One region of the Saccharococcus thermophilus genome, then DNA from elsewhere that is predicted to be linked to it. Evidence: a T-box and tRNA genes for the amino acid it is inferred to sense, from the RefSeq annotation. Region 1 holds a T-box; the other regions hold tRNA genes.

Region 1 (10,157 bases):
ACGTTTGCCAAACGCGCCCATTCGGAAACAGAAATCGGCGCAAACGCCGTGTCTGTAAGTTATGCAGCGGTCGAGCTTGCGAAAAAGATTTTTGGCGATTTATCCTCGAAACATGTGTTAATTATCGGTGCCGGCAAAATGGGAGAGCTGGCGGCACAAAATTTATATGGCAATGGCGTGAAAAAAGTAACCGTTGTCAACCGCACGCTCGAGAAAGCGAAGCAGTTGGCGGAAAAATTTTCTGGAACGGCAAAATCGCTTGGTGAGCTGTCATGCGCGCTTCTGGAAGCGGACATTGTCATTAGCTCTACTGGTGCAAAAGATTATATCATCACGAAAGAAATGATGGTTCATATAGAGAAAATGCGGAAAGGTCGTCCGCTATTTATGGTCGATATCGCTGTTCCGCGCGACTTAGACCCAGCGATTGCCGAGTTAGAAAGCGTCTTTTTATATGATATTGACGATTTAGAAGGAATTGTGCAAGCGAATTTAGCAGAGCGCGAAAAAGCGGCAAGACAAATCGAGAATATGATCGGGTCGGAGATTGTTGCCTTCCAGCAATGGCTGCAGACGCTCGGCGTTGTGCCAGTGATTGCCGCGCTTCGTGAAAAAGCGCTGACGATTCAAGCGGAAACGATGCGAAGTATTGAACGGAAGTTGCCGCACTTATCGGAACATGACCGAAAAGTTTTAAATAAACATACAAAAAGCATTATTAACCAATTGCTGCGCGATCCGATTTTGCGGGCAAAAGAGCTGGCAGCAGAGCCAAATGCCGAAGAAGCGTTGCAATTGTTTATGAGAATTTTCAATATCGAAGATGCCGTTGAGGCGCAAAAGCAAGAAAAAGCAGATGGTCAGCGCGCTGCTATGCCATCCCTACAGTCCTAAGAGAGGATTTTGGCATATGTTTGAGATGACCGTGACTCGTTTATATGAGCTTTCTATTCTTTTTTATGTCCTGTCCATCCTTCTATATTTTGTCGATTTTCTTCAACGTAACCGGAAGGCGAATCAAATCGCTTTCTGGTTACTTTCTATTGTTTGGATGTTTCAAACGTTTTTTTTCTTGTTTCGTATCATACAGACAGGGCGTTTTCCGGTTTTAACGATGTCGGAAGGCCTTTATTTTTACGCATGGTTGCTCATTACGTTATCTCTTATCATTAACCGGTTGATGTGCGTTGATTTTATCGTTTTTTTTACGAACGTGCTGGCGTTTTTAATTTTGGCGATACATACGTTTGCACCGAGTCACCACCAGTCACCGGCCGCTGCCGAACGGCTCATTTCCGAACTGCTTATCATCCACATTACCATGACACTGCTCGCGTACGCGGCGTTTTCGCTTTCGTTTATTTTTTCGGTTTTATACATGCTGCAATATAGCTTGTTAAAGCGGAAAAAATGGGGAGAACGGTTGTGGCGGATGGCTGATTTGACGAAATTAGATTTTATGTCATATGTTTTAAATTTAATTGGATTGCCTATGTTGTTATTAGGATTAATTCTTGGAATGATTTGGGCATATATCAAAGTGGAAGATTTTCATTGGTATGATGTGAAAGTGTTAGGTTCGTTTGTTGTACTTGCAGTGTACAGTATTTATTTTTACAAGCGCATTGTCCAGCAAGTGCAAGGAAAAACGATTGCATTATGGAATATCGGCTCGTTTTTATTTTTATTGGTAAACTTTTTCTTATTCGGTAGTTTATCGAAATTTCATTTTTGGTATTCGTAGTGGAGGAATGAAAGATGCGAAAAATCATCGTCGGGTCGCGGCGCAGCAAACTTGCGCTCACCCAGACAAACTGGGTCATCGAACAGCTGAAGCAATTAGGAGCACCGTTTGAATTTGAAGTAAAAGAAATTGTCACAAAAGGAGATAAAATTGTCGATGTGACGCTCTCTAAAGTCGGAGGCAAGGGGCTGTTTGTCAAAGAGATTGAACAATCGATGTTAAATAGCGAAATTGATATGGCCGTACATAGCATGAAAGATATGCCTGCTTTGCTGCCAGAGGGCCTGACTATTGGCTGCGTGCCGCTAAGAGAAGATCCTCGCGATGTACTCATCAGCAAACAGAACAAAACGTTTTCCGAACTGCCGGATGGGGCAATCATTGGGACAAGCAGTTTGCGACGGTCCTCGCAAATACTCGCCAAGCGGCCGGATGTAAACATCAAATGGATTCGCGGCAACATTGATACGAGACTGGCGAAGCTGCAAAACGAAGATTATGACGCCATTATTCTTGCGGCGGCCGGGTTAGTGCGCATGGGCTGGGCGAGCGATATGGTCACCGAATATTTATCGCCGGACATATGTGTTCCCGCTGTTGGACAAGGAGCGCTGGCGGTGGAATGCCGTGAAAATGATGACGAGCTGCGCGAATGGCTGCAAAAATTAAACGACGTCAATACCGAACGGGCGGTGCGGGCGGAACGCGCCTTTTTGCAGCAGATGGAAGGAGGCTGTCAAGTGCCGATCGCCGGCTATGCGTATATCGATGAACAGAATGACATTGTGTTAACCGCGCTTGTCGCGTCGCCCGATGGAAAAGAAATGTATAAAGAAATGGTAAGCGGAACGAATCCAGAGGAAGTTGGAATCCAAGCGGCAGCCCTATTAAGCGAACAAGGAGCGAAGGCATTAATCGAGCGAGTGAAAGAGGAGATGAATCGGTAATGGAAGGCGGTCCGTTAGCGGGGAAAACGGTACTGGTGACAAGAGGGAAAGAACAAGCGAAAACGTTCGCGGAGAAGTTGCGCGCAGTGGGAGCAACGCCGATTGAAATTCCGCTTATTTCGATTTCTCCTTCTTCCCATCGTGAAGAAATTGAACAGTGTGTGCGCCAGCTTTCCGATTATGATTGGCTCGTTTTTACAAGCGCGAACGGCGTCCGGTTTTTCTTTCCGTTTGTAAAAAAGGAAACGCCGCTTCCAAAAGTGGTGGTAGTCGGAAAGAAAACGGCGGCGGCTTTAAAAGCGTATGGCGTCTCTCCTGCCGTCGTCCCTGACGAATTTGTTGCCGAAGGGGTGATCGAGGCGCTAAAACCGCTTGTGAAGCCGCGCGACCGTGTTCTTTTAGTGAAAGGAAATTTAGCAAGACCGGTATTGCGAGATGCGCTGATGGACATGGAAGCAGACGTAACGGACCTTATTGTGTATGAAACGTCGATGAACGAATCAGGAAAAGAGCAATTGCTATATCTATTGCGGGAAAGAAAACTGGATGTGATCACGTTTACCAGTTCCTCTACCGTACAAAGCTTTATACGGATGATGGAAGGAGAAGATATCGATTCATTACTTAGCGGCTGCGCGGTTGCCTGCATCGGTCCCGTTACGAAGGAAACAGCGGAAAAAGCGGGACTTTCCGTGCATATTTGTCCAGATCAGTATACGATTGATGATATGATAAAAGAGATGGAATTTTATTTTGCAAAACGAACGATGGAGGGAAAATAAATGGCAACATTACAATTTGATCGCCACCGCCGCTTGCGGCAAAGTGCGAATTTGCGGGCGATGGTAAGAGAAACACGTCTTCATGTAGACGATCTTATTTATCCGATTTTTGTCGTCGAAGAAAAAGGGGTAAAACGGGAAATACCGTCCATGCCAGGAATATATCAATTTTCGCTTGACCGTTTAAATGAGGAAATGGATGAGGTCGTCCAGCTAGGCATTAAATCGGTCATCGTTTTCGGAGTGCCAGCCGAAAAAGATGAAGTCGGCTCACAAGCATATTGCGAACATGGTATCGTCCAGCAGGCGATCCGCCAAATCAAAGCAAATTATCCAGATATCGTTGTCATTGCTGATACATGTTTATGTGAATATACAAGCCATGGACATTGCGGCGTGGTCGAAAACGAACAAGTATTAAACGATCCGTCGCTTGAATTGCTGGTAAAAACAGCCGTCAGCCAGGCGCAGGCAGGCGCGGATATTATCGCTCCTTCGAACATGATGGACGGGTTTGTTGCGGCGATTCGCCAAGGACTCGATGAAGCCGGATTTACGAATGTGCCGATTATGTCGTATGCGATTAAATATGCGTCCGCATTTTACGGTCCGTTCCGTGATGCTGCGGATAGCGCGCCGCAATTCGGCGACCGCAAAACATATCAAATGGATCCGGCCAATCGCCTCGAGGCGTTCCGCGAAGCGGAATCGGATGTGCGGGAAGGCGCGGACTTTTTAATGGTAAAACCAGCGCTCGCTTATATGGATATTATCCGTGACATTAAAAACCATTTCCACCTTCCGCTTGTTGCCTATAATGTCAGCGGCGAATACTCGATGGTGAAAGCAGCGGCGCAAAACGGCTGGATTAATGAAAAAGAAATTGTCATGGAAATGCTTACTGGCATGAAGCGGGCGGGCGCCGATTTAATTATGACGTATTTTGCTAAAGATGCGGCTCGCTGGCTAAATGAATAGAAAGGAGAACCGTAAATGGTGCGAAGCTATGAACGTTCGAAAGCAGCGTATGAGGAAGCGGTCCGGCTGTTGCCTGGCGGGGTGAACAGCCCGGTGCGCGCGTTTAAATCCGTAAAAATGACGCCAATTTTTATGGCGCGCGGCAAAGGTTCGAAAATTTACGATATCGATGGCAATGAATATATCGATTATGTGCTGTCATGGGGTCCGCTTATTTTAGGTCATGCGAATCCTCGTGTTGTCGAGGCGTTAAAAAAAGTAACGGAAAACGGCACAAGCTTTGGCGCACCGACATTGATTGAAAACGAGTTAGCGAAATTAGTGATTGAACGGGTGCCGTCCGTCGAAATAGTTCGTATGGTGAACTCCGGAACGGAAGCAACGATGAGTGCGATTCGGTTGGCACGCGGCTACACAGGACGCAATAAAATTGTTAAATTTGAAGGAAGCTATCACGGCCATGGCGACTCGCTATTGATCAAAGCTGGTTCAGGAGTAGCGACACTTGGGTTGCCGGATAGCCCTGGTGTTCCAGAAGCAGTGGCGCAAAATACGATCACTGTTCCTTACAACGATTTAGAAAGCGTCCGCTACGCATTTGAACGATTTGGCGAAGATATCGCTGCCGTGATCGTTGAGCCGGTTGCCGGCAATATGGGAGTCGTTCCGCCGGTCCCGGGCTTTTTGCAAGGATTAAGAGACATTACGAAACAGTATGGGGCGCTGCTTATTTTCGACGAAGTCATGACCGGCTTCCGCGTTGATTATCATTGCGCTCAAGGCTATTTTGGCATTGAGCCGGATTTAACGTGTCTTGGAAAAGTCATCGGCGGCGGGCTGCCGGTTGGAGCGTACGGTGGAAAAGCGGAAATTATGGAAAAAGTCGCGCCGAGCGGTCCGGTTTATCAAGCCGGCACTTTATCAGGAAATCCGCTCGCCATGACGGCCGGATATGAAACATTGATTCAGCTGACGCCGGAAACATACGATGAATTCCGCAAAAAAGCGGATCGATTGGAAGAAGGATTACGCAAAGCGGCGGAAAAATACGAAATTCCGCATGCGATTAACCGCGCTGGTTCGATGATCGGCTTTTTCTTTACCAACGAGAAAGTCATCAACTACGAAAAAGCGAAAACGTCCGATTTAGATATGTTCGCGACCTATTATCGCGAAATGGCGGAACAAGGCATTTTCCTGCCGCCGTCCCAATTTGAAGGATTGTTTTTATCGACCGAACATACCGATGAAGACATTGAAAAAACGATTGCGGCGGCAGAGCGCGCGTTTGCGAAAATTCGCGAAGGAAAATAAAGGAACGGGTTGTCCACTTTCGGATGGACAACCCGATTTTTTTATTCATACTGCTTCTTTTTCCTTCATACAATGGATAATGTCATAGAAAACTTTTGCAAAGGGACGGAAGGAGGAAACACGGTTGGAGCAATCGTATTTGCGTTTTTCCCTCGAGGAATCGGTTTGGTTTAAAAAGGGACAGGAAGTCGCTGAATTTCTTTCTATTTCGCTTGATCCAGTCGTCTCGGTCGATGAATACGAGCAATATATTACGATTCGCGGGGCTTTGCAATTAAACGGGGAATTTCGCCTGGCGGAAGGGGAAGTAAACGATACAGATATAGATACAGATTCTTTTGATTTTGTCAGCCATCGTTTTATTCAGCGCGTTTCTACGCGTGAGGACGGCATTAGTGAATTGTCGCACCGCTTTCCTATCGATATTACGATTCCGAAAAATCGCATTCACCATTTAGAAGATGTGTACGTAACGGTGGAATCGTTTGATTATGATTTAGATGAAGATGGGAGATTGCTAGTGACGGCAGATATTTCGATCAGCGGCATTAGCGAAGCGCCGCTTCACGAGGAGTTTTCGGCCATCGAGGAAGAAGATGACGAGCTTTTGTTTGAGCCGTTTGAAGTGATCGCGCGCAAAGAAGCATATGAAGAAGAGCAGCAAGAGCAGCGAGACGAGCAAGCGGAAGAAACGGTTTCTCCTATTATCGATAATGTGTTTGCGCAATCGGACGAAGAGCAGGAAGAAACGGCTGCCGATCGAAAAGAAAAGAAAGAAAAGAAATTAGCGGAAAATGTGGTGCCGCTAGAGCGCGATGAACAAATGATTGAAAGGCAAGAGGTGGCGCCATCGCCTGCAAACAATGAAGCGAACGAAGAGAAAGAAGAAGCGATTGCCGATCGAAAAGAAAAGAAAGAAAAGAAATTAGTGGAAAATGTAGTGCCGCTAGAGCACGATGAAAAAACGATCAAAAAGCAAGAAACAGCGGCATCGTCTGCAGACAATGAACCGGTAAAAGCGGTTGAAGAAAATGAAGAAGCAGAAGAAAAAACCGCTGTTTTGCAGCAAGAGGCAAAAGTATCCATTGGGGCCGTCAAAGAAAACGATGAAGACGAAACGAAGGAAGAGGAAAAACCAAAAGTGAAGAGCGAAAATGCGCTATATTTAACGAAACTATTTGCCAAAAACCAGGTGGAGGAATTTACGAAAGTAAAAATCTGCATCGTCCAGCAAGGAGATTCGTTGGACAAGATTGCCGAACGGTACGATCTCACCGTGCAACAATTGCTGCGCGTCAACGAATTGGAAAGTGCGGAAGACATTCATGAAGGGCAATTGTTATATATCCCGGCGCTGGCGGGAAGCCGCTCTTCGTAGTGAGGGACTGATTTTTCCTCACTTCTTTTTATGGAGAGGGGGGAATTTCTTTGAAGGAGTATGTACCCATTTTGCAGCAATACGGGTTAAAGCCGTTTCGCGTCGATGATTACGGGAAAGTCAAAAAAGTCTATACGAACGCCGGATTATTCGCCTTAAAAGAAATAACAAACGCACAGGAAATGGCGGCCGTTCAACAATCGTACATGCTGTATGGAAAACAATTGGTTCCCCTTTATTTATCAAGGCAAGGTTTGCCGTTTGTCTCGCATGGCCGGCATTATTATTTAATGCCGTGGATTTCGCTGGAAGAAAGAAAAGAAAATCACGAACAAATTCGTTCTTTTTTCCGCACTCTCGCTGATTTGCACCAAACATCGCTAAAACAGATCGATGTTCGCGAAGAAGAGATCAATGCCTATTATGAGCAAAAAAAGAAGGAATGGGAACAGCAGCGTTCCTTTTTGCAAGCTTATATAGAAAAATGCGAAAATACATGGTATATGTCGCCGTTTCAGCTGCAATGCTGCGCCTATTTTCATGAAATCATGCAGGCGTATTGGTTTGCCGAAACGGAGCTAGAGAAATGGTATGAAAAGATAAAGGAAACAAAAAAATGGAGAATCGCTTGGATTCACGGAAAAGCACGGCTTTCTCATTATATCGAAACAGGAAAGGAACAGCGCTATTTTTTTAGCTGGGAACGGGCCAACTGGAACTCTCCGCTTTTCGATATCACCATGGCTCTTCGCTATCATATGCGCACATTCCCGCCAGTCGGTGATGAATGGGAGGAAGGAATAAAGGAGTATGAAGAAACGTTGCCGTTATTGGAAGAGGAGCGCGCTTTTCTTTACAGCCAGCTTGCCCAGCCGCACTTTTTTTATCGCTGTATTCATGAATATGAAACAAAACGGCAACACGAAAAAAGCGAACGTGAATATGTTGCCGAATTGCAGCGCCATTATTTGGCGATGAAAAATATGGAATACACCGTTATGCGACTTGTCCAGCAAAAAGAGACAGAAAACGCTAAATCCATTCCAGATGAAGCGCCACCGCAATAAGCACAAAGATGGCCAATAAAATGACATCAAATGTCGTCGGTAAAAAAATCGTGCGGACTGCTTGAAAAATGGTAAGCGGGATAATCAATTGCGCACAGATGGCACGCAATTGGCGAAGCCACGGCGGCCACGAGTACGGATTAAATCGTCTCATCTTTTCGTCCCTCCTCCTTCTTTTCGTTACTATTAAAATATGATTGGACGGTGTTTTTGTCACCAAAAACGAAGGAATGGAATAAATAAATAAAAACTTGGAAAAGATGATTGACGGAAGAATTCTTTTTTCGCTAGTATAATAATCAGAGAATCACATAGCAAAAAGGCGAAGATAGGGAGGAGTACAACGGATAACGCCTTCAGAGAGGGAAATCAGTAGCTGCGAGATTTCCTAGGACGGTTATCGTTGGAAGGTCGCCCTGGAGCTGCTTCTTTGAACGGCTTTACGCCCAGTAAAAGGAGCCGGTTTTATTGCCGTTACTGCAATGAAGTGCTTAAGCAAGGCAAAGTTGCTTAAGAAAAAAGGTGGTACCGCGAAAGCATCTCCTTTCGTCCTTTTTCGGATGAAAGGAGTTTTTTATTGGAAAAAGGAGGGAATGGAAAGATGGAACAAAAAGAAATTACGATGTCCACCAAATATGATCATAAAGCGGTGGAAGCGAATCGCTATCAATGGTGGCTTGACGGAAAATTTTTTGAAGCGACGGGCGATCCCGATAAAAAGCCGTTTACGATCGTGATCCCACCGCCAAACGTAACAGGGAAACTACATTTAGGACATGCGTGGGACACAACGCTGCAAGACATTATTACGCGCATGAAACGGATGCAAGGCTATGATGTGCTGTGGCTTCCGGGAATGGACCATGCCGGTATCGCCACGCAGGCAAAGGTCGAAGAAAAACTGCGCAAGCAAGGGCTGTCGCGCTACGATTTAGGGCGTGAAAAATTCGTCGAAGAAACGTGGAAGTGGAAAGAAGAATATGCGAACCACATCCGCCAGCAATGGGCAAAATTAGGGCTTGGACTCGACTATACGCGCGAGCGCTTTACGTTAGATGAAGGCTTATCGAAAGCGGTGCGCGAAGTGTTCGTGTCGCTTTACCGAAAAGGGCTTATTTATCGCGGCGAATACATTATTAACTGGGATCCGGTAACAAAAACGGCGTTATCGGATATTGAAGTGATTTATAAAGAAGTAAAGGGCGCGCTTTATCATATGCGTTATCCGCTTGCCGACGGCTCGGGCTACATCGAAGTGGCGACGACCCGTCCGGAAACGATGCTTGGCGATACGGCGGTAGCCGTTCATCCAGATGATGAACGCTATAAACACCTCATCGGCAAAACGGTCATTTTGCCGATTGTCGGCCGTGAAATTCCGATTATCGCCGATGAATATGTCGATATGGAATTTGGTTCCGGAGCGGTGAAAATTACGCCGGCGCATGACCCGAACGACTTTGAAGTCGGAAACCGCCACAACTTGCCGCGCATCCTTGTCATGAACGAAGACGGCACGATGAACGAAAATGCCTTGCAATACCAAGGATTGGACCGTTTCGAGTGCCGCAAGCAAATCGTCAAAGACCTGCAAGAACAAGGTGTGCTGTTTAAAATCGAAGAGCATGTGCATTCTGTCGGCCATAGCGAACGCAGCGGCGCGGTCGTCGAACCGTATTTGTCGACGCAATGGTTTGTGAAAATGAAGCCGCTTGCGGAAGCGGCGATTGAGCTGCAAAAAACGGAAGGAAAAGTGCATTTTGTTCCGGAGCGTTTCGAAAAAACGTATTTGCATTGGCTGGAAAACATTCGCGACTGGTGCATTTCCCGTCAATTATGGTGGGGACACCGCATTCCGGCCTGGTACCATAAAGAAACAGGTGAAATTTACGTCGACCATGAACCGCCGGCGGATATTGAAAACTGGGAACAAGACCCGGATGTACT
Region 2 (10,157 bases), 2.0 Mb from region 1:
GGCGTTCCCCCTTCGGGGGGACAGGGTGACAGGTGGTGCATGGTTGTCGTCAGCTCGTGTCGTGAGATGTTGGGTTAAGTCCCGCAACGAGCGCAACCCTCGACCTTAGTTGCCAGCATTCAGTTGGGCACTCTAAGGTGACTGCCGGTGACAAACCGGAGGAAGGTGGGGATGACGTCAAATCATCATGCCCCTTATGACCTGGGCTACACACGTGCTACAATGGGCGGTACAAAGGGCTGCGAACCCGCGAGGGGGAGCCAATCCCAAAAAGCCGCTCTCAGTTCGGATTGCAGGCTGCAACTCGCCTGCATGAAGCCGGAATCGCTAGTAATCGCGGATCAGCATGCCGCGGTGAATACGTTCCCGGGCCTTGTACACACCGCCCGTCACACCACGAGAGCTTGCAACACCCGAAGTCGGTGAGGTAACCCTTTTGGGAGCCAGCCGCCGAAGGTGGGGCAAGTGATTGGGGTGAAGTCGTAACAAGGTAGCCGTACCGGAAGGTGCGGCTGGATCACCTCCTTTCTAAGGATGATATGTGTGTGAAATAAGAGGGACGCTTACGTTTTGTTCGGTTTTGAGGGAACATATTTATGTTCTCTTCAATTAATCCGTTTTGCGTCTGCGTCTTCTAGTGAATTCAGAGAAGCTGGATTCCTCGACGCAAAGCTGCAAAGAAGCGAATGCAATGAAGCAGCTTCGTTCCTTGAAAACTAGATAACCGAAAAGAAAAGCGGAGGCGCCGCGGTTAGGCGCCGAAGTTAGACAAAGGAAGAAGCCGAGAAGCGCTAATGGTTAAGTTAGAAAGGGCGCACGGTGGATGCCTTGGCACTAGGAGCCGATGAAGGACGGGGCAAACGCCGAAACGCTTCGGGGAGCTGTAAGCAAGCGTTGATCCGGAGATGTCCGAATGGGGGAACCCACTGTCCGTAATGGGACAGTATCCATACCTGAATCCATAGGGTATGGAGGGCACACCCGGGGAACTGAAACATCTTAGTACCCGGAGGAGAAGAAAGCAATAGCGATTCCCTGAGTAGCGGCGAGCGAAACGGGAACAGCCCAAACCAAGAGGCTTGCCTCTTGGGGTTGTAGGACCACTCACATGGGAGTGACAAAGGAACGGGGTAGACGAAGCGGTCTGGAAAGGCCCGCCAGAGAAGGTGACAGCCCTGTAGTCGAAACTTCGTTCCCTCCCGAGTGGCTCCTGAGTACGGCGGGACACGGGGAATCCCGTCGGAAGCAGGGAGGACCATCTCCCAAGGCTAAATACTCCCTAGTGACCGATAGTGAACCAGTACCGTGAGGGAAAGGTGAAAAGCACCCCGGAAGGGGAGTGAAAGAGAACCTGAAACCGTGTGCCTACAAGTAGTCAGAGCCCGTTGATGGGTGATGGCGTGCCTTTTGTAGAATGAACCGGCGAGTTACGATGACGTGCGAGGTTAAGTCGAAGAGACGGAGCCGCAGCGAAAGCGAGTCTGAATAGGGCGTTCAGTACGTCGTCGTAGACCCGAAACCAGGTGATCTACCCATGTCCAGGGTGAAGGTAGGGTAACACCTACTGGAGGCCCGAACCCACGCACGTTGAAAAGTGCGGGGATGAGGTGTGGGTAGGGGTGAAATGCCAATCGAACTTGGAGATAGCTGGTTCTCCCCGAAATAGCTTTAGGGCTAGCCTCAAGGGAAGAGTCTTGGAGGTAGAGCACTGATTGAGCTAGGGGCCCTCATCGGGTTACCGAACTCAGTCAAACTCCGAATGCCAATGACTTATCCTTGGGAGTCAGACTACGAGTGATAAGATCCGTGGTCGAGAGGGAAACAGCCCAGATCACCAGCTAAGGTCCCTAAGTGCACGTTAAGTGGAAAAGGATGTGGAGTTGCCCAGACAACCAGGATGTTGGCTTAGAAGCAGCCATCATTTAAAGAGTGCGTAATAGCTCACTGGTCGAGTGACTCTGCGCCGAAAATGTACCGGGGCTAAACGTGCCACCGAAGCTGTGGGATGACCTTCGGTCATCGGTAGGGGAGCGTTCTAAGGGCGTCGAAGCGAGACCGGAAGGACTCGTGGAGCGCTTAGAAGTGAGAATGCCGGTATGAGTAGCGAAAACAGAGGTGAGAATCCTCTGCACCGAAAGCCTAAGGGTTCCTGAGGAAGGTTCGTCCGCTCAGGGTTAGTCGGGACCTAAGCCGAGGCCGAAAGGCGTAGGTGATGGGCAACAGGTAGAGATTCCTGTACCACCTCCTCACCGTTTGAGCGATGGGGGGACGCAGGAAGGTAGGGCGAGCAGGCTGCTGGAATAGCCTGTCCAAGCGGTTAGGCTGCCAGATAGGCAAATCCGTCTGGCGCAAAGGCGGAGCCGTGATGGCGAAGGGACCATCGGTCCCGAAGTCCCCGATCCTACACTGCCAAGAAAAGCCTCTAGCGAGGTGAGAGGTGCCCGTACCGCAAACCGACACAGGTAGGCGAGGAGAGAATCCTAAGGTGCGCGGGAGAACTCTCGTTAAGGAACTCGGCAAAATGACCCCGTAACTTCGGGAGAAGGGGTGCTCTCTTGGGTGAATAGCCCGAGGGAGCCGCAGTGAAAAGGCCCAAGCGACTGTTTATCAAAAACACAGGTCTCTGCGAAGCCGAAAGGCGAAGTATAGGGGCTGACACCTGCCCGGTGCTGGAAGGTTAAGGGGAGCGCTTAGCGCAAGCGAAGGTGCGAACCGAAGCCCCAGTAAACGGCGGCCGTAACTATAACGGTCCTAAGGTAGCGAAATTCCTTGTCGGGTAAGTTCCGACCCGCACGAAAGGTGTAACGACTTGGGCACTGTCTCAACGAGAGACCCGGTGAAATTATACTACCTGTGAAGATGCAGGTTACCCGCGACAGGACGGAAAGACCCCGTGGAGCTTTACTGCAGCCTGATATGGAATTTTGGTATCGCTTGTACAGGATAGGTGGGAGCCTGGGAAGCCGGAGCGCCAGCTTCGGTGGAGGCGCCGGTGGGATACCACCCTGGCGGTATTGAAATTCTAACCCGCACCCCTGATCGGGGTGGGAGACAGTGTCAGGTGGGCAGTTTGACTGGGGCGGTCGCCTCCCAAAAGGTAACGGAGGCGCCCAAAGGTTCCCTCAGAATGGTTGGAAATCATTCGTAGAGTGCAAAGGCACAAGGGAGCTTGACTGCGAGACGGACAGGTCGAGCAGGGACGAAAGTCGGGCTTAGTGATCCGGTGGTTCCGTATGGAAGGGCCATCGCTCAACGGATAAAAGCTACCCCGGGGATAACAGGCTGATCTCCCCCAAGAGTCCACATCGACGGGGAGGTTTGGCACCTCGATGTCGGCTCATCGCATCCTGGGGCTGTAGTCGGTCCCAAGGGTTGGGCTGTTCGCCCATTAAAGCGGTACGCGAGCTGGGTTCAGAACGTCGTGAGACAGTTCGGTCCCTATCCGTCGCGGGCGCAGGAAATTTGAGAGGAGCTGTCCTTAGTACGAGAGGACCGGGATGGACGCACCGCTGGTGTACCAGTTGTCCCGCCAGGGGCACCGCTGGGTAGCTATGTGCGGAAGGGATAAGCGCTGAAAGCATCTAAGCGTGAAGCCCCCCTCAAGATGAGATTTCCCATCGCGTCAAGCGAGTAAGATCCCTCGAAGATGACGAGGTCGATAGGTCCGAGGTGGAAGCGTGGCGACACGTGCAGCTGACGGATACTAATCGATCGAGGACTTAACCAAGAAAAGCGCACGAAAAGCGGAGGCGAGCGCTTAGCGCCGAGCGGACACAGGCGACTGGCTTCTTCCAAACAGACGGTTATCTAGTTTTGAAGGAATGAACTCCTTCTTGACAACATCGATTAGATGAATATAATAATACATGTCCAATTGAAATACTTGCCTAGTGACTATAGCGGAGAGGAAACACCCGTTCCCATCCCGAACACGGAAGTTAAGCTCTCCAGCGCCGATGGTAGTTGGGGCCAGCGCCCCTGCAAGAGTAGGTCGTCGCTAGGCAAGTTGAATGTTAGAAACTTTATCATAAAACTTCTTCATTCTTATTCCGCAGTAGCTCAGTGGAGAGCAACGAGCCTAGGCTTCTGTGAATTTGCTTCGAGTTGTCCCGACGCATATAACATCGTTGAATAAACTAGAAGAGGAAGGGACAACGATTAGGAAAATTTAGGCGAGTTGCCTCGCCGCATCAAGCATCTTCGAATTTGCTAGAAGAGGAAGAGGCAATATAAAATTGAGTATAGATAAATCATCACTTCATTCCGCAGTAGCTCAGTGGTAGAGCAATCGGCTGTTAACCGATTGGTCGCAGGTTCGAATCCTGCCTGCGGAGCCATCACGCTTCCATAGCTCAGTTGGTAGAGCACTTCCATGGTAAGGAAGAGGTCACCGGTTCAAGCCCGGTTGGAAGCTTTGATGTTGTTCTTTTTGGCCCGTTGGTCAAGTGGTTAAGACACCGCCCTTTCACGGCGGTAACACGGGTTCGAATCCCGTACGGGTCACTTTCTTTTTGTTTACTGGAGGATTAGCTCAGCTGGGAGAGCACTTGCCTTACAAGCAAGGGGTCGGCGGTTCGATCCCGTCATCCTCCACCATGATTAATGAAAATGCTTCGAGTTGTCTCGACGCATTTGACATCTTTGAATTCGCTAGCAGAGGAAGAGGCAACGAAAATAATTGGAGTATAGATGCGTTCCTTATGCCGGCTTAGCTCAATTGGTAGAGCAACTGACTTGTAATCAGTAGGTTGCGGGTTCAAGTCCTGCAGCCGGCATCATACGGAGGGGTAGCGAAGTGGCTAAACGCGGCGGACTGTAAATCCGCTCCCTTTGGGTTCGGCGGTTCGAATCCGTCCCCCTCCATATACATAAAAAACTTGGACAAGTATAATTTTCATCTAATGTGAAATAATATGTTTCAGCTATTAATATTTAATATCGTTGGGCTATAGCCAAGCGGTAAGGCAACGGACTTTGACTCCGTGATGCGCTGGTTCGAATCCAGCTAGCCCAGCCATAATCTCATTAATTAGCTCAGTAGGGGAGCAACGAGCCTAGGCTTCTGTGAATTTGCTTCGAGTTGTCCCGACGCATATAACATCGTTGAATAAGCTAGAAGAGGAAGGGACAACGATTAGGAAATTTAGGCGAGTTGCCTCGACGCATCCAGCTTCTTTGAAAAAGCTTGTTGAGGAAGAGGCAACAAAAAAACAACGAGTGTCTTCACTACATGAGCCATTAGCTCAGTAGGTAGAGCATCTGACTTTTAATCAGAGGGTCGGAGGTTCGAGTCCTCCATGGCTCATCGATTTGCGGAAGTAGTTCAGTGGTAGAACACCACCTTGCCAAGGTGGGGGTCGCGGGTTCGAGTCCCGTCTTCCGCTTTTTATCCCGCTCGGGGCCTTAGCTCAGCTGGGAGAGCGCCTGCTTTGCACGCAGGAGGTCATCGGTTCGATCCCGATAGGCTCCATTGAAGCATCCTATTTCGTATTTTCGAAATAGGATGCTTTTTTATTTTTTGTCCGTCTATACTTTTAGTTAAGAATAAATATTCAAAAAATTGTCGAGTTGAGTCATGATGGCGTTTTCATCTACAATAATAACGTAGTACAACGGAAAGGGGGAGGCAGCATGAAGAAAATTTCGATCATTGGTGTACCGATGGATTTAGGACAGACGCGCCGCGGCGTCGATATGGGGCCGAGTGCCATGCGCTATGCGGGGGTCTTTGAGCGATTGGAGCGCCTTCATTATGATATTGAAGACTTAGGTGATATTTCCATTGGAAGAGCTGAACGGTCTGATGATGAAGGATTGCGTCTTAACTTGCGAAATTTGAAAGCGGTTGCGGAAGCGAATGAAAGATTGGCCAAGGCTGTGGATGATGTGATCAAACGGGGGAGATTTCCTCTCGTTTTGGGCGGTGATCACAGCATCGCCATTGGTACATTAGCTGGTGTTGCCAAGCATTATAAGAATTTAGGGGTAATTTGGTATGACGCCCATGGTGATTTAAATACAGCGGAAACGTCACCGTCAGGAAACATTCATGGAATGCCGCTGGCCGCAAGCCTTGGATTAGGTCATCCGGCATTGACCAATATCGGCGGCTACAGCCCGAAAGTAAAGCCAGAAAACATCGTTCTTATTGGTGTTCGGGCCCTTGATGAAGGCGAAAAACGATTAATCCGCGAAAAAGGGATTAAAATATATACGATGCATGAAGTAGATCGTCTTGGGATGACGACGGTGATGGAAGAAACAATTGCTTATTTGAAAGGGCGGACAGACGGGGTGCATTTATCACTCGATTTAGATGGATTGGATCCTCATGATGCACCAGGAGTCGGCACTCCAGTGATTGGCGGTCTTACATATCAGGAAAGCCATTTGGCAATGGAAATGCTCGCCGAGGCACAGTTAATTACATCGGCAGAATTTGTCGAGGTCAATCCTATTTTAGATGAGCGCAATAAAACTGCTTCTGTCGCTGTAGGATTGATGGGTTCTCTTTTTGGCGAAAAGCTAGTGTGATGGTGCAAAAACAGCAGATTCAGCAAAATCTGCTGTTTTTCTTTTTGTATATGGTAAAATAAATTATATGTTTACATGAAACTTTTTTTAGGGAAAAACGTAGTACACTGTAGCCGCAGGGGCGGGGGTATTGTGCTATTATGGATATATTTGTAAAAAAACGTATTAAAGCAATAAAAAAGGGCGACCAAAATGCCTATGCCGATATTGTCGATCTTTATAAAGATAAAATATACCGTCTATGTTACCGGATGTTAGGGAATCGTCATGAGGCGGAAGATGCGGCGCAAGAGGTGTTCATCCGCGCTTATGTTCATATCGATACGTATAACCCGAAGATGAAATTTTCCACATGGCTTTACCGCATTGCTACGAATTTGGCGATTGATAAAATCAGAAAGAAGAAACCAGATGCGTATTTGGATGAGGAGATCAACGGTACCGATGGGCTTACCATGTACGCCCAGCTTTCTTCTCACGAGGCTTCCCCCGAAGAAACAATAGAAAGTTTAGAACTGAAGGAGACGGTGCAGAAGGCGATCGAAAAGCTGCCAGAAAAATATCGCAGTGTGATCGTACTGAAGTATATAGAAGATTTATCATTACAAGAGATTAGCGAAATTTTAGAGCTGCCGCTCGGTACAGTGAAGACGCGGCTTCATCGCGGCAGGGAAGCGTTACGAAAGCATTTGGGTCATCTGTAAGAGGGTGAAAAACATGAAATGTCCAGAACATATTGTCAAGCTGATGCACGATTATTTGGATGGCAATACGGGTCCGCATGAGGAAAAGCGATTAAAGGAGCATTTACGGCAATGCTCGGCGTGTGCTGTCCATTTCCATGAATTAACGAAAACCGTAGCTTTTATTCAGTATGCATCTCATGTTCCTTCGCCGCCTGACTTTACGGCGCGAGTGATGGCGAATTTGCCGAAAGAAAAGAAGATCGTTCGGGTGCAAAGATGGTTGCAGAGCCATCCGTTTCTTACCGCCGTTTCGCTGTTTATCCTTTTAACAATGGGAAGTTTATTTACGGCATGGAATGGAGAGGAACAATTCTCCGTTTCCACACATGAAAATGTAATTATTCGCGGCCATACTGTCATCGTTCCAAAAGGGAAAACGGTGAAAGGGGATATCGTTGTCCGTAACGGCTCCATTAAAATAGAAGGAAAAGTCGACGGCAATGTGACAGTCATTCACGGGGAAAAATATTTAGCTTCCGCAGGACAAGTAACAGGGGAAATTGAAGAAATTAATCAAGTATTTGAATGGATTTGGTATAATATTAAAGAACGGCTTAAAGACGCAATGAAATCGTTCGAATAACTAGCCATCTTTTTGATGGCTTTTTTCAGTGATATGTTATAATAAAAGAGCTGTTTCCATAAACATGATGTTGGAATTAGTAATAAAGGAAGTGTGAAAATGCCTTTCGGAGAGCTCCCAGTTGTAGATTATTTAGTGAAAATTGTCGATATTCTCGTTGTTTGGTACGTAATCTATAAATTGATTATGATGATTCGCGGGACGAAAGCAGTCCAGCTTTTAAAGGGAATTATTCTGATTATACTAGTGCGAATCGTTAGTAACTTTTTTGGCCTTAGCACATTGCAGTGGCTAACGGGCCAGGCCATTACATGGGGGTTTCTCGCTATTATTATTATTTTTCAGCCGGAATTCCGGCGTGCCCTTGAGCAGCTGGGGCGCGGAAAACTATTTGCAAGGAGCAGCGCAAACGAAGATGAAGAACAAGTGAAGATGGTTGAAGCGATTATTAAAGCTACGGAATATATGGCGAAACGGCGAATTGGTGCGTTAATTTCCGTAGAGCGGGAAACAGGAATGGGAGACTATATTGAAACTGGAATTATTTTGAATGCTCGTGTTTCGTCGGAACTATTAATTAATATTTTCATTCCGAATACCCCTCTGCACGATGGAGCTGTTATTATTCAAAAAAATCATGTTGCCGCTGCGGCCTGTTATTTGCCGCTTTCGGAAAGCCCATTTATTTCAAAAGAATTAGGGACCCGTCACCGCGCTGCACTGGGAATTAGTGAGGTGACCGATAGCGTAACGGTTGTTGTATCGGAAGAAACTGGTGCGGTATCGATCACAAAAAACGGGGAGTTACATCGAGATTTAACTCCGGAGCAGTTTCGGGAGTTGCTTACAAAAGAATTAGTGCCGGCACCAAAAGCGACTTCCTCATCCCGTTGGCAATGGAGGGGGAAGAGACATGGATAAGTTGATGAACAACCCTTGGTTTATTAAAGTATTTTCTTTACTGTTAGCCATCATGCTCTACATATCAGTCAATATCGAAACAAAATCCGGAGGGATCGTTCGCAATGCGATCGGACAAGAGGATACGGAAACGCTGATGAATGTCCCCGTCGTTGTTTACTATGACGAGGAAAATTTAATTGTTTCCGGCGTTCCGAAATACGTAAACGTGACGTTGCAAGGGCCGGCAAGCATCGTAAAACCGACCGCTTTACAGCGGAATTTCGAAATATATATGGACTTAACCGACCTGCCACTAGGTACCTATACCGTGCCGATCAAGTATAAAGATATATCTGACAAACTAAAGGTAAAAATTCAGCCAGCGGCAGCAAGGATAACGATTCAAGAAAGAGTATCAAAAAGTTTCCCTGTCGGGGTTGAATTTATCAATAAACATAAAGTGCCAGAAGGCTATTCAGTGAACCAGCCCATTGTAAAACCAAACTCGGTCACGATCACGGGCGCTAGAGAATTAATTGATAGCATCTCATCGGTAACAGCGAAAGTAAATTTGGAAGGCGCCACGGATACGTTGACACAAGAATCGAAAGTGAACGTTTATGATCATCGCGGCAGGAAGTTAAATATTCATGTGCACCCTTCGGTTGTCGAAGTAACGGTTCCGATTAACAGTCCAAGCAAAACCGTTCCGCTAAAAATCAACCAAACAGGAACGTTACCGGATGGATTAAGTATAGTAAAAATAGAAACAGTTCCAAATAAAGTGACCATCTTTGGTCCTAAAGAAAAAATAGACCCTATTAAATTTATCGATGGGATCACCGTTAATCTGGATGAAATTACGAAAGATACTACATTGGAAATGGATGTTCCGATGCCGGAAGGAATCAAAAGCGTTAATCCTTCTAAAGTAAAAATCCATATCGATGTGCAAAAAGAAGAAGCAAAAACATTCAAAGACGTGCCGATTCATGTCATAGGGTTAGGAGAACAAAATACAGTGGAGTTTATAGACCCAAAAAAGCAAGCGATGGATGTTCGGCTTTACGGAACACCTGACATCTTAAATGGGGTTACAGAAAATGATGTGGAATTATATATTGATGTTAGTGGCTTAGGCGTCGGGGAACATGAAGTAAAGCTAGAATGGAATGGGCCACAAAATGTAAAATGGGAACTGCCAAAAGAAAACGTAAAAGTGAAAATAAGCGAAAAAAATCAATGAACGATAATTTCATAGATGTAAGGAGAGATTGACATAATGGGTAAATATTTTGGTACTGACGGTGTACGCGGAGTAGCGAATCGAGAGTTGACACCAGAGCTGGCGTTTAAAATCGGGCGCTGCGGCGGATATGTATTGACCAAAA
Region 3 (10,157 bases), 760 kb from region 1:
TCACGCCGCTCCCCACTTTCTTTTTTTACTACCTTATGTGACGGAGGAGCGAAATTTTCCCTATTCTTTCGATGCTTGCAACAATTGCAGTCCTTTTTCTATTTCGGCAAGAACTTCCGGGTCTGTTTCTGTTTGGCTCGCTTCTTGTAAATCCACAATTACGCTTGTATCGCCAATTTTTCCGAGCGCCCATGCTGCCGTACCGCGAATGACCGGACGGCTGTCTTCTCTTAATAACTTTAACAAATGCGGGATAGCTGTTTTATCCTTATAATGTGCTAAAGCTAAAATGGCATTGCGTTGAATCGGTTTTTTCCCGCGCCACGATCCGGCAATCGGACCAAATTTTTCTTTAAATTCGCGGTTGCTGATATGCAAAAGCGGGATTAGCTTTGGTTTTGCTACTTCCGGATCTGGTTCCATCTCTGGGTGTAAGTGAAAATCTTTTCCCTTATTTTCCGGACAAACCATTTGGCACGTATCGCATCCATATAAACGGTTTCCAATTTTATCGCGAAACTCATCGGCTAAAAAGCCTTTCGTTTGCGTTAAAAATGCGATGCATCGCTGCGCATTTAACTGTCCGCCTTGCACAAGCGCTCCTGTCGGGCAAGCATCAATACACTTTGTGCACGTACCGCAGCGGCTCTCAATCGGTTCATCGGGGGGAAATGGAATATTGGTAATCATCTCTCCTAAATAAACAAAGGAGCCAAACTCGGGAGTAATAATGGAACAGTTTTTCCCGCTCCAGCCAATCCCTGCGCGCTCGGCAACAGCGCGGTCTGCCAGTTCCCCCGTATCTACCATGGATTTGACGCGGGCCTGTGGTACTTTTTCCAAAATAAATGCTTCTAATTTTTCAAGACGCTCCCGCAAAATATCGTGGTAGTCCTTCCCCCATGATGCCCGGCAAAAAATTCCTCTTCTTTCCGTCCTCGTGCCGCGGGGAGCGTTTTTCATTTTCGATGGATACGCCAAAGCAATGGCAATAATCGACTTTGCTTCCGGCAAAAGCAAGGAAGGATTTGTTCTCTTTTCAATATCCGGCTCTTCAAATCCCGATTGATATCCTAATTCCTGCTGGCGGCGTAACCGCTCCTTTAGCTCCACAAACGGATCTGCGCTGGCAAAGCCGATTTTATCAATTCCAATTGTTTTGCTATATGCAATAATCTCCTGTTTAAGTGCCACCACATTCATCGCAAGCCCTCCTTTCATCCAATCTCGTGATCTATGTTACAATAAAAGAAAAAAATCCGAGGTGAGAATGCATGGAAGCGATTGTTGCCAACACGCTTAAACAAATAATCCCCGAATTTAAAGTTGGGATTATCCGTTATCATCATATCGTCGTGGACGATTCTCCGCAAATGCTAAAAGGAAGACTCCAATTATTTCAAGAATCGATTTATTTTGATCTGCAGGAAACTGCTATTGCCGATATTCCTGAGTTAGCGGAATGGCGTAAAGTCTTTAAAACCATTGGTACGGACCCAAGCAGATACCGTCCTTCTTCTGAGAGTTTATATCGGCGGATTCAGAAGAAAAGTTTTATCTCAACGATTCATTCCGCAGCCGACGTAAATAATTTCTTTTCGCTGTATTATAAAATTCCAATCGGGATTTATGACCTCGATAAACTGGAAGGACCTATTACAATTGATATCGGAACCGAGCAAGATGAATATATGGCGATTAATGGGCGCACCGTCAACTTTTCCCGCAAACTCGTGTCGAAAGATATGCGCGGACCTTTCGGCAGTCCGATTGTCGATTCCGAGCGGACCGCTGTAACAAAAGAAACAAAAAACGCCTTGCAAATTGTCTATTTATTGCCTTCTACGCCACGAGAACAATGTGAAAGAATATTGGGGTCAATGAAAAACATGTTTTTTCAAATTCATGGCGGAGAAGCAACGTTTAAATTATTAATATAAAAATACAAAAAATAAAAAACGCAATGCCTCGTTCTTTTTTAGAAACGAAACACTGCGTTGTCCCCATAACCATTATTTGTAATGGAGCGGGTAATGAAAATCGAACCCGCAGTACCATGTTTCTTTTTTTAAATGAAACTAACATTATTATAACAGACAATGTAAGATATTGCAACGATAAAACGCAAAATTCGACAAATTTCGTTTTTCCTGCTATTCCTATTTTATACATAAAGGAGAAAAGAAGAAAAGCACCAGTTATTCCGGTGCTTTGATGACCCGTACGGGATTCGAACCCGTGTTACCGCCGTGAAAGGGCGGTGTCTTAACCACTTGACCAACGGGCCATGTTCGATGGCGGAGAAGGCGGGATTTGAACCCGCGCGCCGCAAAACTGCGACCTAACGGTTTAGCAAACCGTCCCCTTCAGCCACTTGGGTACTTCTCCGTATGGCTCCGCAAGTAGGATTCGAACCTACGACCTACCGGTTAACAGCCGGTTGCTCTACCGCTGAGCTATTGCGGAATAATAAAACGTAACAACAGATCGCCTTTAGCGTATCCTCTGCCTCTTCCTCTGCTAGCCATCTCCAAGAAGCTAGACACGTCAAAGTAACTCAGAGTGGATTCATGGATGTATTCTTCATCGGTAAGCGATTACGGGATAAAACGAACTTAACTATAGTTTAACTTACTACAAGATAAAATGCAATAGTGGGCCTAAGTGGACTTGAACCACCGACCTCACGCTTATCAGGCGTGCGCTCTAACCAGCTGAGCTATAGGCCCAAGAAAGCGGGTGATGGGAATCGAACCCACGAATGCCAGAGCCACAATCTGGTGCGTTAACCACTTCGCCATAGTCGCCACATTCTGGTGCCGGCTGCAGGACTTGAACCCGCAACCTACTGATTACAAGTCAGTTGCTCTACCAATTGAGCTAAGCCGGCATAACAACATTTATATATACCCTTAATTTTTTTGTGTCCCTTCCTCTGCCAGTTTATTCACAGATGTAGATGCGTCGGGACAACTCGCAGCATATTCACAGAAGCTTAGGCTCGTCTCTACCAATTGAGCTAAGCCGACATAGAGAATTTTGGAATGGCGGTCCCGACGGGACTCGAACCCGCGATCTCCTGCGTGACAGGCAGGCATGTTAACCACTACACTACGGGACCATATTGGTTGCGGGGGCAGGATTTGAACCTGCGACCTTCGGGTTATGAGCCCGACGAGCTACCGGACTGCTCCACCCCGCGACGATAAAAATAATTGAATTTAGAATGGCTTAATTAAATTCGTTGCCTCTTCCTCTACTAGCCAATTCAAAGGTGTCAAATGCGTCGAGGCAACTCGGAGTGGATTCTTTCGCTGTCCCTTCCTCTTCTAGCTGATTCAACGATGTTAGATGCGTCGGGACAACTCGTAGCATATTCACAGAAGCTTAGGCTCGTTGCTCCACCCCGCGACGATACAAAACCAAAACAGTTGTCCATTTCCTTTATGGCGGAGGAGGAGGGATTCGAACCCCCGCGCGCCTTGTGGCGCCTCTCGGTTTTCAAGACCGACCCCTTCAGCCAGACTTGGGTACTCCTCCAACATATTGAAAATATGGTGGACCTTGTAGGACTCGAACCTACGACCGGACGGTTATGAGCCGTCTGCTCTAACCAGCTGAGCTAAAGGTCCATTATAATGGCGGCGGAGGGGATCGAACCCCCGACCTCACGGGTATGAACCGTACGCTCTAGCCAGCTGAGCTACGCCGCCATGAACTAGTTAATGAAATGGTGGAGCCTATCGGGATCGAACCGATGACCTCCTGCGTGCAAAGCAGGCGCTCTCCCAGCTGAGCTAAGGCCCCATATTCACTAAAATCGGGAAGACAGGATTCGAACCTGCGACCCCATGGTCCCAAACCATGTGCTCTACCAAGCTGAGCTACTTCCCGCTATGGCGCGCTCGAGAGGATTCGAACCCCTAACCTTCTGATCCGTAGTCAGATGCTCTATCCAATTGAGCTACGAGCGCATGTGCCGAGGGCCGGACTCGAACCGGCACGGTAGTTACCTACCCCAGGATTTTAAGTCCTGTGCGTCTGCCAATTCCGCCACCCCGGCGAATGGTGGAGCGGAAGACGGGGTTCGAACCCGCGACCCCCACCTTGGCAAGGTGGTGTTCTACCACTGAACTACTTCCGCATACACCTAAGTATGCGGGTGGAGGGACTTGAACCCCCACGCCGTGAGGCGCCAGATCCTAAGTCTGGTGCGTCTGCCAATTCCGCCACACCCGCAAAGTGGTGAGCCATGGAGGACTCGAACCTCCGACCCTCTGATTAAAAGTCAGATGCTCTACCGACTGAGCTAATGGCTCATATATGAAATCAGGACACTCAGTATTTTTGTTGTCCCTTCCTCTACTAGCGAATTCAAAGGTGTCAAATGCGTCGGGACAACTCGCAGCAGATTCATCGAAGCTTAGGCTCGTTGCTTCCCCTGCTGAGCTAATGGCTCGTACATTATAGGGATGCCGGCTGCAGGACTTGAACCCGCAACCTACTGATTACAAGTCAGTTGCTCTACCAATTGAGCTAAGCCGGCATAAAAAACATTGATATATACCCTTAATTTTTTTGTGTCCCTTCCTCTACCAGTTTATTCACAGAAGTGGATGCGTCGGGACAACTCGTAGCATATTCACAGAAGCTTAGGCTCGTCTCTACCAATGAGCTAAGCCGGCATAGGATATATTTAAGTGGTGGCTCGGGACGGAATCGAACCGCCGACACAAGGATTTTCAGTCCTTTGCTCTACCGACTGAGCTACCGAGCCATATACATTTTCGAACTTTTATTCGTTGCCTCTTCCTCTACTAGCTAAGTTTATGTTCTGTGTCCCTTCCTCTTCTAGCTGATTCAATGATGTTAGATGCGTCAGGACAACTCGTAGCATATTCATGGAAGTATTGCTCGTCGCTACCGAGCCAAATCAGTCATACAATCGTGGTGGAGGATGACGGGATCGAACCGCCGACCCCTTGCTTGTAAGGCAAGTGCTCTCCCAGCTGAGCTAATCCTCCATATAAACTTGCCTAGCGACGACCTACTCTTGCAGGGGCGCTGGCCCCAACTACCATCGGCGCTGGAGAGCTTAACTTCCGTGTTCGGGATGGGAACGGGTGTTTCCTCTCCGCTATAGTCACTAGGCAAACGATGGACAAATTTTATTATAATGGAACTATATTCATTGTCAAGAGGATTTCATTCCTTCAAAACTAGATAACCGTCTGTTTGGAAGAAGCCAGACGTCTGCGCTTTTCGTGGTGTCTAGCTCCGGAGGTACCTACGCTTTTCATGATGTCTAGCTCCGGTGCCTAGCTCTCTTGCGCCAAATAACCTTCTCCCTTGAGGTGCAAGCACCTCAGCGGGCGAAGAACATTTGGCTTCGAGAGCTAAGCGCGGCACCTCCGCTTTTCGTGTGGTTAAGTCCTCGATCGATTAGTATCCGTCAGCTGCACGTGTCGCCACGCTTCCACCTCGGACCTATCGACCTCGTCATCTTCGAGGGATCTTACTCGCTTGACGCGATGGGAAATCTCATCTTGAGGGGGGCTTCACGCTTAGATGCTTTCAGCGCTTATCCCTTCCGCACATAGCTACCCAGCGGTGCCCCTGGCGGGACAACTGGTACACCAGCGGTGCGTCCATCCCGGTCCTCTCGTACTAAGGACAGCTCCTCTCAAATTTCCTGCGCCCGCGACGGATAGGGACCGAACTGTCTCACGACGTTCTGAACCCAGCTCGCGTACCGCTTTAATGGGCGAACAGCCCAACCCTTGGGACCGACTACAGCCCCAGGATGCGATGAGCCGACATCGAGGTGCCAAACCTCCCCGTCGATGTGGACTCTTGGGGGAGATCAGCCTGTTATCCCCGGGGTAGCTTTTATCCGTTGAGCGATGGCCCTTCCATACGGAACCATCGGATCACTAAGCCCGACTTTCGTCCCTGCTCGACCTGTCCGTCTCGCAGTCAAGCTCCCTTGTGCCTTTGCACTCTACGAATGATTTCCAACCATTCTGAGGGAACCTTTGGGCGCCTCCGTTACCTTTTGGGAGGCGACCGCCCCAGTCAAACTGCCCACCTGACACTGTCTCCCACCCCGATCAGGGGTGCGGGTTAGAATTTCAATACCGCCAGGGTGGTATCCCACCGGCGCCTCCACCGAAGCTGGCGCTCCGGCTTCCCAGGCTCCCACCTATCCTGTACAAGCGATACCAAAATTCCATATCAGGCTGCAGTAAAGCTCCACGGGGTCTTTCCGTCCTGTCGCGGGTAACCTGCATCTTCACAGGTAGTATAATTTCACCGGGTCTCTCGTTGAGACAGTGCCCAAGTCGTTACACCTTTCGTGCGGGTCGGAACTTACCCGACAAGGAATTTCGCTACCTTAGGACCGTTATAGTTACGGCCGCCGTTTACTGGGGCTTCGGTTCGCACCTTCGCTTGCGCTAAGCGCTCCCCTTAACCTTCCAGCACCGGGCAGGTGTCAGCCCCTATACTTCGCCTTTCGGCTTCGCAGAGACCTGTGTTTTTGATAAACAGTCGCTTGGGCCTTTTCACTGCGGCTCCCTCGGGCTATTCACCCAAGAGAGCACCCCTTCTCCCGAAGTTACGGGGTCATTTTGCCGAGTTCCTTAACGAGAGTTCTCCCGCGCACCTTAGGATTCTCTCCTCGCCTACCTGTGTCGGTTTGCGGTACGGGCACCTCTCACCTCGCTAGAGGCTTTTCTTGGCAGTGTAGGATCGGGGACTTCGGGACCGATGGTCCCTTCGCCATCACGGCTCCGCCTTTGCGCCAGACGGATTTGCCTATCTGGCAGCCTAACCGCTTGGACAGGCTATTCCAGCAGCCTGCTCGCCCTACCTTCCTGCGTCCCCCCATCGCTCAAACGGTGAGGAGGTGGTACAGGAATCTCTACCTGTTGCCCATCACCTACGCCTTTCGGCCTCGGCTTAGGTCCCGACTAACCCTGAGCGGACGAACCTTCCTCAGGAACCCTTAGGCTTTCGGTGCAGAGGATTCTCACCTCTGTTTTCGCTACTCATACCGGCATTCTCACTTCTAAGCGCTCCACGAGTCCTTCCGGTCTCGCTTCGACGCCCTTAGAACGCTCCCCTACCGATGACCAACGGTCATCCCACAGCTTCGGTGGCACGTTTAGCCCCGGTACATTTTCGGCGCAGAGTCACTCGACCAGTGAGCTATTACGCACTCTTTAAATGATGGCTGCTTCTAAGCCAACATCCTGGTTGTCTGGGCAACTCCACATCCTTTTCCACTTAACGTGCACTTAGGGACCTTAGCTGGTGATCTGGGCTGTTTCCCTCTCGACCACGGATCTTATCACTCGTAGTCTGACTCCCAAGGATAAGTCATTGGCATTCGGAGTTTGACTGAGTTCGGTAACCCGATGAGGGCCCCTAGCTCAATCAGTGCTCTACCTCCAAGACTCTTCCCTTGAGGCTAGCCCTAAAGCTATTTCGGGGAGAACCAGCTATCTCCAAGTTCGATTGGCATTTCACCCCTACCCACACCTCATCCCCGCACTTTTCAACGTGCGTGGGTTCGGGCCTCCAGTAGGTGTTACCCTACCTTCACCCTGGACATGGGTAGATCACCTGGTTTCGGGTCTACGACGACGTACTGAACGCCCTATTCAGACTCGCTTTCGCTGCGGCTCCGTCTCTTCGACTTAACCTCGCACGTCATCGTAACTCGCCGGTTCATTCTACAAAAGGCACGCCATCACCCATCAACGGGCTCTGACTACTTGTAGGCACACGGTTTCAGGTTCTCTTTCACTCCCCTTCCGGGGTGCTTTTCACCTTTCCCTCACGGTACTGGTTCACTATCGGTCACTAGGGAGTATTTAGCCTTGGGAGATGGTCCTCCCTGCTTCCGACGGGATTCCCCGTGTCCCGCCGTACTCAGGAGCCACTCGGGAGGGAACGAAGTTTCGACTACAGGGCTGTCACCTTCTCTGGCGGGCCTTTCCAGACCGCTTCGTCTACCCCGTTCCTTTGTCACTCCCATGTGAGTGGTCCTACAACCCCAAGAGGCAAGCCTCTTGGTTTGGGCTGTTCCCGTTTCGCTCGCCGCTACTCAGGGAATCGCTATTGCTTTCTTCTCCTCCGGGTACTAAGATGTTTCAGTTCCCCGGGTGTGCCCTCCATACCCTATGGATTCAGGTATGGATACTGTCCCATTACGGACAGTGGGTTCCCCCATTCGGACATCTCCGGATCAACGCTTGCTTACAGCTCCCCGAAGCGTTTCGGCGTTTGCCCCGTCCTTCATCGGCTCCTAGTGCCAAGGCATCCACCGTGCGCCCTTTCTAACTTAACCAACAGCGCTTCTCGGCTTCTTCCTTTGTCTAACTTCGGCGCCTAACCGCGGCGCCTCCGCTTTTCTTTTCGGTTATCTAGTTTTCAAGGAACGAAACTGATTGAAAGAACACATAACATGTTCCTTCAAAACTGAACAAGGCTACTGCCTTGAATCAGCTTCTTTGCTGCCTTGCGCCGAGGAATCCAACTTCTTCGAATTCACTAGAAGACGCAGGCGCAAAACATTTGAAGGAATAACCAACATTCCTTCAAAACTGAACAAAACTCCGCGCCCACTAATCACGTTTATCATCCTTAGAAAGGAGGTGATCCAGCCGCACCTTCCGGTACGGCTACCTTGTTACGACTTCACCCCAATCACTTGCCCCACCTTCGGCGGCTGGCTCCCAAAAGGGTTACCTCACCGACTTCGGGTGTTGCAAGCTCTCGTGGTGTGACGGGCGGTGTGTACAAGGCCCGGGAACGTATTCACCGCGGCATGCTGATCCGCGATTACTAGCGATTCCGGCTTCATGCAGGCGAGTTGCAGCCTGCAATCCGAACTGAGAGCGGCTTTTTGGGATTGGCTCCCCCTCGCGGGTTCGCAGCCCTTTGTACCGCCCATTGTAGCACGTGTGTAGCCCAGGTCATAAGGGGCATGATGATTTGACGTCATCCCCACCTTCCTCCGGTTTGTCACCGGCAGTCACCTTAGAGTGCCCAACTGAATGCTGGCAACTAAGGTCGAGGGTTGCGCTCGTTGCGGGACTTAACCCAACATCTCACGACACGAGCTGACGACAACCATGCACCACCTGTCACCCTGTCCCCCCGAAGGGGGAACGCCCTATCTCTAGGGTTGTCAGGGGATGTCAAGACCTGGTAAGGTTCTTCGCGTTGCTTCGAATTAAACCACATGCTCCACCGCTTGTGCGGGCCCCCGTCAATTCCTTTGAGTTTCAGCCTTGCGGCCGTACTCCCCAGGCGGAGTGCTTAACGCGTTAGCTGCAGCACTAAAGGGTTTGACCCCTCTAACACTTAGCACTCATCGTTTACGGCGTGGACTACCAGGGTATCTAATCCTGTTTGCTCCCCACGCTTTCGCGCCTCAGCGTCAGTTGCAGACCAGAGAGCCGCCTTCGCCACTGGTGTTCCTCCACATCTCTACGCATTTCACCGCTACACGTGGAATTCCGCTCTCCTCTTCTGCACTCAAGTCCCCCAGTTTCCAATGACCCTCCACGGTTGAGCCGTGGGCTTTCACATCAGACTTAAGGGACCGCCTGCGCGCGCTTTACGCCCAATAATTCCGGACAACGCTCGCCCCCTACGTATTACCGCGGCTGCTGGCACGTAGTTAGCCGGGGCTTTCTCGTTAGGTACCGTCACCGTACCGCCCTATTCGAACGGTACTTCTTCTTCCCTAACAACAGAGCTTTACGATCCGAAGACCTTCTTCGCTCACGCGGCGTCGCTCCGTCAGACTTTCGTCCATTGCGGAAGATTCCCTACTGCTGCCTCCCGTAGGAGTCTGGGCCGTGTCTCAGTCCCAGTGTGGCCGGTCACCCTCTCAGGCCGGCTACGCATCGTCGCCTTGGTGAGCCGTTACCTCACCAACTAGCTAATGCGCCGCGGGCCCATCCGTAAGTGACAGCCGAAGCCGCCTTTCAACCGAAGACCATGCGGTCTTCGGTGTTATCCGGTATTAGCTCCGGTTTCCCGGAGTTATCCCGGTCTTACGGGTAGGTTGCCCACGTGTTACTCACCCGTCCGCCGCTAACCGAACAAGAGCAAGCTCCTATTCGGTCCGCTCGACTTGCATG

The links. The T-box of region 1 lies ahead of BDD39_RS10845 (valine--tRNA ligase). A T-box ahead of a tRNA ligase gene usually reads a tRNA of that ligase, here a tRNA-Val.
Region 2: it encodes a tRNA-Val, which carries the amino acid that the T-box ahead of BDD39_RS10845 (valine--tRNA ligase) is inferred to sense. The anticodon was not compared.
Region 3: it encodes a tRNA-Val, which carries the amino acid that the T-box ahead of BDD39_RS10845 (valine--tRNA ligase) is inferred to sense. The anticodon was not compared.

Annotation. Positions count from the first base shown of each region.
Region 1 covers NZ_JAASRS010000001.1:2,079,091-2,089,247, reverse strand. The annotation lists gene hemA (glutamyl-tRNA reductase) at 1-894, shown strand, start outside; gene ccsA (cytochrome c biogenesis protein) at 911-1,744, shown strand; gene hemC (hydroxymethylbilane synthase) at 1,759-2,691, shown strand; gene BDD39_RS10875 (uroporphyrinogen-III synthase) at 2,691-3,473, shown strand; gene hemB (porphobilinogen synthase) at 3,474-4,451, shown strand; gene hemL (glutamate-1-semialdehyde 2,1-aminomutase) at 4,470-5,765, shown strand; gene spoVID (stage VI sporulation protein D) at 5,890-7,143, shown strand; gene ysxE (spore coat protein YsxE) at 7,194-8,210, shown strand; gene BDD39_RS10850 (hypothetical protein) at 8,176-8,364, opposite strand; T-box leader at 8,527-8,767, shown strand; gene BDD39_RS10845 (valine--tRNA ligase) at 8,812-10,157, shown strand, end outside.
Region 2 covers NZ_JAASRS010000001.1:76,266-86,422, reverse strand. The annotation lists rRNA gene BDD39_RS00510 (16S ribosomal RNA) at 1-528, shown strand, start outside; rRNA gene BDD39_RS00505 (23S ribosomal RNA) at 797-3,727, shown strand; rRNA gene rrf (5S ribosomal RNA) at 3,887-4,003, shown strand; tRNA gene BDD39_RS00495 (tRNA-Asn) at 4,263-4,337, shown strand; tRNA gene BDD39_RS00490 (tRNA-Thr) at 4,342-4,414, shown strand; tRNA gene BDD39_RS00485 (tRNA-Glu) at 4,432-4,503, shown strand; tRNA gene BDD39_RS00480 (tRNA-Val) at 4,521-4,596, shown strand; tRNA gene BDD39_RS00475 (tRNA-Thr) at 4,703-4,775, shown strand; tRNA gene BDD39_RS00470 (tRNA-Tyr) at 4,782-4,863, shown strand; tRNA gene BDD39_RS00465 (tRNA-Gln) at 4,943-5,017, shown strand; tRNA gene BDD39_RS00460 (tRNA-Lys) at 5,233-5,305, shown strand; tRNA gene BDD39_RS00455 (tRNA-Gly) at 5,313-5,384, shown strand; tRNA gene BDD39_RS00450 (tRNA-Ala) at 5,398-5,470, shown strand; gene rocF (arginase) at 5,632-6,534, shown strand; gene sigW (RNA polymerase sigma factor SigW) at 6,675-7,238, shown strand; gene rsiW (anti-sigma-W factor RsiW) at 7,252-7,863, shown strand; gene cdaA (diadenylate cyclase CdaA) at 7,963-8,784, shown strand; gene BDD39_RS00425 (CdaR family protein) at 8,777-10,012, shown strand; gene glmM (phosphoglucosamine mutase) at 10,049-10,157, shown strand, end outside.
Region 3 covers NZ_JAASRS010000001.1:2,836,113-2,846,269, forward strand. The annotation lists gene BDD39_RS14690 (amidase domain-containing protein) at 1-4, opposite strand, end outside; gene queG (tRNA epoxyqueuosine(34) reductase QueG) at 61-1,203, opposite strand; gene BDD39_RS14700 (B3/B4 domain-containing protein) at 1,275-1,940, shown strand; tRNA gene BDD39_RS14705 (tRNA-Glu) at 2,216-2,287, opposite strand; tRNA gene BDD39_RS14710 (tRNA-Ser) at 2,296-2,388, opposite strand; tRNA gene BDD39_RS14715 (tRNA-Asn) at 2,392-2,466, opposite strand; tRNA gene BDD39_RS14720 (tRNA-Ile) at 2,656-2,729, opposite strand; tRNA gene BDD39_RS14725 (tRNA-Thr) at 2,815-2,890, opposite strand; tRNA gene BDD39_RS14730 (tRNA-Asp) at 3,046-3,121, opposite strand; tRNA gene BDD39_RS14735 (tRNA-Met) at 3,126-3,202, opposite strand; tRNA gene BDD39_RS14740 (tRNA-Ser) at 3,448-3,540, opposite strand; tRNA gene BDD39_RS14745 (tRNA-Ile) at 3,556-3,632, opposite strand; tRNA gene BDD39_RS14750 (tRNA-Met) at 3,640-3,713, opposite strand; tRNA gene BDD39_RS14755 (tRNA-Ala) at 3,732-3,807, opposite strand; tRNA gene BDD39_RS14760 (tRNA-Pro) at 3,821-3,894, opposite strand; tRNA gene BDD39_RS14765 (tRNA-Arg) at 3,898-3,974, opposite strand; tRNA gene BDD39_RS14770 (tRNA-Leu) at 3,978-4,063, opposite strand; tRNA gene BDD39_RS14775 (tRNA-Gly) at 4,070-4,144, opposite strand; tRNA gene BDD39_RS14780 (tRNA-Leu) at 4,158-4,239, opposite strand; tRNA gene BDD39_RS14785 (tRNA-Lys) at 4,244-4,319, opposite strand; tRNA gene BDD39_RS14790 (tRNA-Thr) at 4,474-4,546, opposite strand; tRNA gene BDD39_RS14795 (tRNA-Phe) at 4,702-4,777, opposite strand; tRNA gene BDD39_RS14800 (tRNA-Val) at 4,949-5,024, opposite strand; rRNA gene rrf (5S ribosomal RNA) at 5,035-5,151, opposite strand; rRNA gene BDD39_RS14810 (23S ribosomal RNA) at 5,423-8,353, opposite strand; rRNA gene BDD39_RS14815 (16S ribosomal RNA) at 8,654-10,157, opposite strand, start outside.